One region of the Luteibacter sp. P4_D7_3 genome, then DNA from elsewhere that is predicted to be linked to it. Evidence: predicted binding sites of a transcription regulator. Region 1 holds the regulator's gene; each other region holds the start of a gene.
What was found. The regulator sigma-54, encoded in region 1, starts transcription at its own class of promoters, with help from an activator protein. The targets are predictions, from matches to a motif close to TGGCACGNGCNTTGC.
Positions count from the first base shown of each region.

Region 2: the regulator sigma-54 is predicted to act here: its motif matches at 1,143-1,157, upstream of AC1DSN_RS04300 (flagellar basal body-associated FliL family protein).
Region 3: the regulator sigma-54 is predicted to act here: its motif matches at 806-820, upstream of flgB (flagellar basal body rod protein FlgB).

Region 1 covers NZ_JBFUIT010000023.1:19,542-21,740, reverse strand. The annotation lists gene hpf (ribosome hibernation-promoting factor, HPF/YfiA family) at 1-332, opposite strand, end outside; gene AC1DSN_RS04425 (RNA polymerase factor sigma-54) at 450-1,931, opposite strand; gene lptB (LPS export ABC transporter ATP-binding protein) at 2,031-2,199, opposite strand, start outside.
Region 2 covers NZ_JBFUIT010000022.1:25,001-27,199, forward strand. The annotation lists gene fliM (flagellar motor switch protein FliM) at 1-566, opposite strand, end outside; gene AC1DSN_RS04300 (flagellar basal body-associated FliL family protein) at 582-1,079, opposite strand; partial or broken gene AC1DSN_RS04305 (flagellar hook-length control protein FliK) at 1,278-2,199, opposite strand, start outside.
Region 3 covers NZ_JBFUIT010000251.1:3,309-5,507, reverse strand. The annotation lists gene AC1DSN_RS17170 (chemotaxis protein) at 1-663, shown strand, start outside; gene flgB (flagellar basal body rod protein FlgB) at 859-1,278, shown strand; gene flgC (flagellar basal body rod protein FlgC) at 1,275-1,688, shown strand; gene AC1DSN_RS17155 (flagellar hook assembly protein FlgD) at 1,698-2,199, shown strand, end outside.

The sequences.
Region 1 (2,199 bases):
GCGTCGCGGCCCTCGGCGTTGTGGTGATCCTTGAGCTTTTCCTTGTGCTTCTTCAGCTGGTCGGCAAGCTTGGCGATCATCGCGTCGATGGCTTTGTGGAGGGCGTCCGGTTTCTTTTCGTCTTCGAGGCTGGCTACGCCATCGGCGTGAAGACGGACGCCGGCACAATGGAGGGTGCCACCCGCCTTGTGCTCGTTCTTGTCGACGGAAAGGACCACGTCGAGGGCAGTGATGTTGTCGAAAAGGCGTTCGAAGCGGCTGATTTGCTGTTCCACGCGCTCGCGCAGGGCAGGGGTGGGATGGATGTGCTGGCCGCTGATCTGGATTTGCATGACGCCTCCTTCTTGCTGAGGGTGCCGCCTTGGGGGCGACGAGTGCGGAACGACGGAGTGCCGTTCCTCAAGCCTGAAACAGTGTGACCGTGGACCTCCGTGAGGGTTCCCCGCGCCTCAACTGGCGCGGACACGTTCGCTGGAACTGGGGATGCGCAGGGCTTCCCGGTACTTGGCCACCGTACGGCGGGCCACCTGAATTCCGCGTCGATGAAGTTCCTCGGCCAGGGCCTGGTCGGACAGCGGGCGCCGTGCGTCCTCGCCTGTGATGAGCTTGCGGAGCATGGCCTGGATCGCGGTGGCCGAGGCGCTGCCGCCGTCCTCCGTGGCCACGCCACTGGAGAAGAAGTGCTTCAGTTCGAAGGTACCGCGCGGCGTGTGCATGTACTTGCGCGTAGTGACCCGTGAAATTGTCGATTCGTGCATGCCGACCTCCTCGGCCACCTCGCGCAGCACCAGCGGATGCATCGCTTCCGGGCCGTAGTCGAGGAAGGCACTCTGCCGGCGCACGATCACGTCGGCCACCTTGGTCAGGGTCTCGGCGCGCGACTGCAGGCTCTTCAGCAGCCAGCGGGCCTCCTGCAGCTGACCCTTCATCCAGGTGGCGTCGTCGCCACGGGCGCGGGCGATCAGGTTGCAGTAGTGCTGGTTGAGGCCCAGCCGGGGCTGGGCGTCGGGATTGAGGCTGACCTGCCAGCGGCCGTTCTCACGGCGCGCGTAGACATCCGGGGCGACGTACTCGACCGGCGTGGCGTCCAGCGCCGAGCCGGGGCGCGGATCGAGGCTGCGGATCAGGGCGGCGGCGGCCGCCACGTCTTCCTCGGCGGCCTTCAGCCGGCGGGCGATCTTGGCGGCGTCGTTACGTGCCAGCAGTTCGAGCTCGTCGCTGACCACACGGATGGCGAGGTCGCGATGCGGCGTTTCGAGGGAGAACTGCGACAGCTGGCAGAGCAGGCAGTCGCGCAGATCCAGGCTGGCGATGCCGGTGGGATCGAAACGCTGCACACGCTGGCGCACGCGTTCGATTTCCTCCGCGCTGGCATTCAACTCGGCGGGCAGGGCGGCTTCCACCGCTTCGACGCCGTCGCGAAGGTAGCCGTCTTCATCCAGCGCATGGATGATCGCCGTGGCGATGGCGTGGTCGCGCGGCGAAAACTGGGAGAGATTGAGCTGCCATTCCAGATGCTGCTGGAGGCTTTCCGGGGCGGCATTCTGAGGTTCGAAGCCCTCTTCGTCGCCACCACCAGACCGCGAAGGAGCGCCGGCATAGTCGCCAGCCTCGCCGTGGAAGCGGTCGTCGTCCCACTCGGGAGCGAGCTCCTCGGACGGCGTGACCGTCGATTCTTCCTCGGATTTGGACGCTTTGACAGGGACCTCGTCGCGCGCCGGAAAGTCCGGGCCGTCGTAGTCGCCTTCTTCGGGCAATTCGGGCTCGGCTTCCGCATCCTCGGCGAACTCGAGCAGCGGATTGCTTTCCGCGATCTGGCGGAGTTCGGCCTCAAGCTCCAGCTGCGACAACTGGAGCAGGCGGATAGCCTGCTGTAGTTGGGGCGTCAGCGTGAGCTGCTGATGCAGGCGAAACTGGAGTCCGGGTTTCATGCCTTCGATGCGTTAGGTGCCGAATCCATCGTAACCCTTTGCGACCTTCCCAAACCAGCGTTCCGGCGAGCTATGCCCACCGGCCGAAACTCAAGTGTGTCAGATACGGAATTCACGYCCCAGATACACCTCGCGCACTTTTTCGTCGGCAAGGATGTGCTGCGGCGTACCCCGGGCGAGGACTTCGCCGTCATTGAGGATGTACGCGCGGTCGCAGATGCCGAGCGTCTCACGTACGTTGTGATCGGTGATGAGCACGCCGATGCCG
Region 2 (2,199 bases), on a different contig from region 1:
TTGGCGAACTGCGGGTTGATCTCGGAATTGAGGAACTCGAACTGCATCTTGAGCACGGGTGCCCAGGCCTCGGCCATGGCCGTAAAGGCCTCCTGCAGCACGATCTGGATCACGCGGTTCTCGGTCGGCGTGAAATCGCGACCTTCGATACGCGCGTGATAGCGGCCATCGCCGCCGAAGAAATTGTCGATGACGGTGAAGACCAGGCGCGGCTCGAAGACCATCAGCGCGGTACCGCGCAACGGTTTGATCCGGATCAGGTTGAGGTTGCTCGGCACGGCCAGCGAGTGCACGTACTCGTTGAACTTGGTCATCTTCACGCCAAGCACCGAGACTTCGCAGGACTTGCGCAACACGTTGAACAGGTTGGCGCGGAAGTAACGGGCGAAACGGTCGTTGACCATTTCCAGGGTCGGCAGGCGGCCACGTACGATACGGTCCTGCTGGGTAAAGTCGTAGTCCAGGATGCCACCGGGCGGCGGAAGCTCGATCTCGGTTTCGACCGCACCGCCTTCCACGCCGGCCAGGAGGGCGTCGATTTCTTCCTGGGTAAGGATGTCACTCATGGCCGAAGCGTCCCGTCACTGCATGATGAAGCTGGTGAAGTAGACCGCGTCCACGCCGGGACGGCCGATCTTCTCCTTGAGCACGCGCTGGATTTCGGCCAGCGCGGCGGCCTGTAGCTTCAGCTTACCCTTCACGTCGGACAGCGATTTCACGTCCTGTGCGGAGAAGAGCATCAGCAACGMGTTACGGATCTCGGGGTCGGCTTCCTTGGCGGCAGCGATGGCTTCGGGATCGTGCGACATGACGTTCACACCGACCTGCAGGAAACGCAGGGCGGTCTCGTCCTGGAAATTAACCACGAAGGCCGGGTCCAGCTGCAGATAAACGGCGGGTTTTGACTTGGCGATCTCCGTCGCATCAGCCGCACCCGCCTTGCCATGGCCGCCCTTCATCATGAAGAAACCACCTGCTCCACCGGCGGCAAGCACCACCAGCGCGGCGACAAGAATGACCCCGCCCTTACCCTTCTTCTTGGGAGCGCCTTCGGCGGGATCTTTAGGTGCTGCGGCCATGCGTGAAACCTCTGGAATGCGAATACGTAAGCGGTCGTGCCCGTCGGGCTTGCGGGTATTGTTGCAAGCGACGTGCCATCTGCGTCACCCGTGGCCCGGATGGAGATATGGCGCTGTGACGCGGTTCTCGCTGCCCTTAGGCGCCGGCGAGTGAGGCGAAAATTTTGACGCCCGCCGAAATCACGTCACCGACGCGTGTTACGCCACCTCATCGACCAGGCTGCGCGAGACGCGCGAGGTCCCGACCACGCCCGTCGCTGCCGCGCCTTCGTCCGTAGCACCACCCTGCCCGTCCGGCGATTCGCCCTGGGCGGGGTTCTGACCCGGATCGCGCTGACCGACATTGGCCTCGCCAAGTGACAACCCGTGATGCGCGAGCATCGTGTCCAGTTGCGACAACGTCTGCTGTACGGCATGCACCGCAGCGGGATGTTGAGCGAGGATGGCCACGTTGACCTTGCCGCCATCCATGGTCACGTGCACGTCCATGCTGCCGAGTTCTTCAGGGTGGAGCTTGATGCGTGCCGACTTGATGTCGCCCGAACCCATCCACGCAATCTGCTCACCCAGTTCCTGGCTGAACTGCGGCGATGTCGCCGCCTGCGTCGCCTGCACCTGCATCGCGGGGGCCGCCACGCCATTCATGGCGGGAGCGTGCATGAGCGGCATCGGGCTCACGCTCGTGGGATCGGTCGCCGACACATCGTCCTTGGTCGACGCAAGGTCGCTGCCCTGGGCAGCCAGCAGGCTCGCGAAGGGCGATGCGGTGACGGTCGCAACGGGCGACGGCGCCGCCGCCATCGCGTCGGTGATCGGGTCGCCGGTGACGGCGCCCTTCGCGCCGACGGTGGCACCGGTCGCCACCGCGGCGGTGCCGGGAGTGCCTCCCAGGCCGGTGAGCGCACCGAGCGCGTCGCCGAGCTTGCCGGCTGCCGCCGTGGCCGTGCCCAGGGCCTTCGTGGCGATATCGGTGACCTTGGGCGGCACACCAATCAGCGCGAGCACGCTCGTCGCCAAGGAGGTATCGCTGTCTGTCGAATCATCTTTCTTCGTCGTGTCGTCGTCCGGCTTCTTGTCGGCCGACTGGGTCGAGGCCGTCTTGTCCGTGCTCGTGTCTTTG
Region 3 (2,199 bases), on a different contig from region 1:
GCCAGCGTCGACAGCGCACACCTGATCGTCACCGAATTCAACCTTTCGGTTCAGGGATTTCTGGTCTCCGATGTCGATCGCATCGTCCATGTGGATGGTGCCAACCTCAATGCGCCTCCGGCAGCGCTCGGCTACGGCTCGCGGGTCAATGCGGTGACCCGGCTGGACGGCGATCTGCTCGCGGTCGTGGACGTGGAGCAGGTACTGGCTTCCGTCGACCCCACCGTGGTGCAGCTTTCCGATCGTGTCCAGCAGGCCGCCCATGTGCAGCAGGCCGGCAATCGCCGCATCCTGGTCGTCGACGACTCGGCAGTCGCCCGCACGCAGCTGGTCGATCTGTTCCGCAAGATGGACCTCGAATGCGTCATCGCCAAGGATGGACGCGAAGGGCTCGACAAGCTGCGCACGATGGCCGGCGGCCCCGTTGCCGATCGGGTGGACCTGGTCGTATCGGACATCGAAATGCCGTTGATGGACGGTTACGCGCTGACCACCGCCATCCGCGAGGATGCGCAGTTGCGGCACATGAAGGTGCTCCTGCACAGCTCGCTGAGCGGTGTCTTCAACGAGGCGATGGTGGCTCGCGTGGGTGCGGACAAATTCATCGCCAAGTTCCAGCCGGACATCCTCGCGACCGCGGTGCTGGACCTCCTGCCTACCTGATACCGGCGTTGCCGCCTGCGACGGTCATCCGTCGCCGACGCCATCAGGCAGGGCGCCAGAATTCCGGCACGTTCGCCCAGATCATCGCTTCGATCCCACACAAACGGCGCCACGGCGCCGTTTCGCATGTCTGGGTCCGGCGTGGCACGCCTCTTGCTCAACCCCTCGGGCCAAGCTAACGAGGGGGTCAAGCCCATGATCGACAAACCGGATCCGCTATTAGGCGTACACGCCCAGGCCCTTGGCCTGTGGCAGCGCCGTGCGGAAGTCATTTCGTCGAACCTGGCCAATGCCGACACGCCGGGCTTTCTCGCGCGCGACCTCGATTTCCGCAAGGCGATGACCGCTGCCAGTGGCACGGCCGATGGCCCGGGATTGCAGATGACGGCAACCGAAGCCGGACATATCGGTGGCAACCCGGCCTTCGCCGCGACGGACGCCGACAAGCTCGCCTATCGCGTCCAGACCCAGCCCACGATGGACGGCAACACGGTAGATACCCAGGTCGAACAGGCCCAGTTCGCCGCCAACGCCATCCACTACCAGGCGTCGCTCAGCTTCATTACCTCGTCGATCCATGCCATGCGCATGGCCATTTCAGGATCCAGCTCATGAGCCTGCTCAAGATTTTCGACGTCGCCGGCTCCGGCATGGCAGCCCAGTCGGCCCGGCTCAACACCACGGCCAGCAACATGGCCAACGCGGACAGCATCGCCAGCAGTGAGGCCGGCGCCTATCACGCGAAGCAGCCACTGTTTTCGGCCGTGCAGCAGCAGGTCAACGGGCAGATGGAAAACGGCGGCGTGCGCACGCTCGGCATCACCGAAAGCCAGGCACCGATCCAGGCACGTTACGAGCCGTCCAATCCGCTCGCCGACGCGAACGGCAATGTCTATCAAAGCAACGTCAACACGGTCGACGAGCTGGTCAACATGATCTCCGCGTCGCGCTCCTATCAGAACAACGTCGAAGTCATGAACAGCGCCAAGCAGCTCATGCAGAAGACGCTTGACCTCGGCAAGTAAGGAATTCCCATGGTAGACGCCGTCAGCGGTAACAGTTCCTCGTCTTCATCATCGTCATCATCATCGACCGGCCAGCTGCAGCAGCAGACGCTGAGCCAGTCGGATTTCCTCAAGCTCATGGTCACGCAGATGACCAACCAGGATCCGACCAAGCCGATGGACTCCACCCAGATGGTGGCCCAGATGGCGCAGTTCTCTCAGGTGGCAGCGACACAGGAGCTGCAGGCCTCGTTCGACACGCTGGCATCCGGCCTCACCGGTGACCAGTTCGTGCGCGCTGCCGCTCTTGTGGGCCAGGAAGTGCTCGTGCCGTCGACCGCCGGCAAGCTCGAGGATTCCGCGCTCAGCGGCGCCGTGAACGTGGGCACCTCCGGGACCTACGTCAACGTGCAGATCAAGGACACCGCGGGCAACGTCGTCCGCACGATCGACCTCGGCCAGCCGGACGCCGGCCTCGCCAAGTTCGACTGGGACGGCAAGTCCGACACCGGCGCGCAGCTGCCCGACGGCG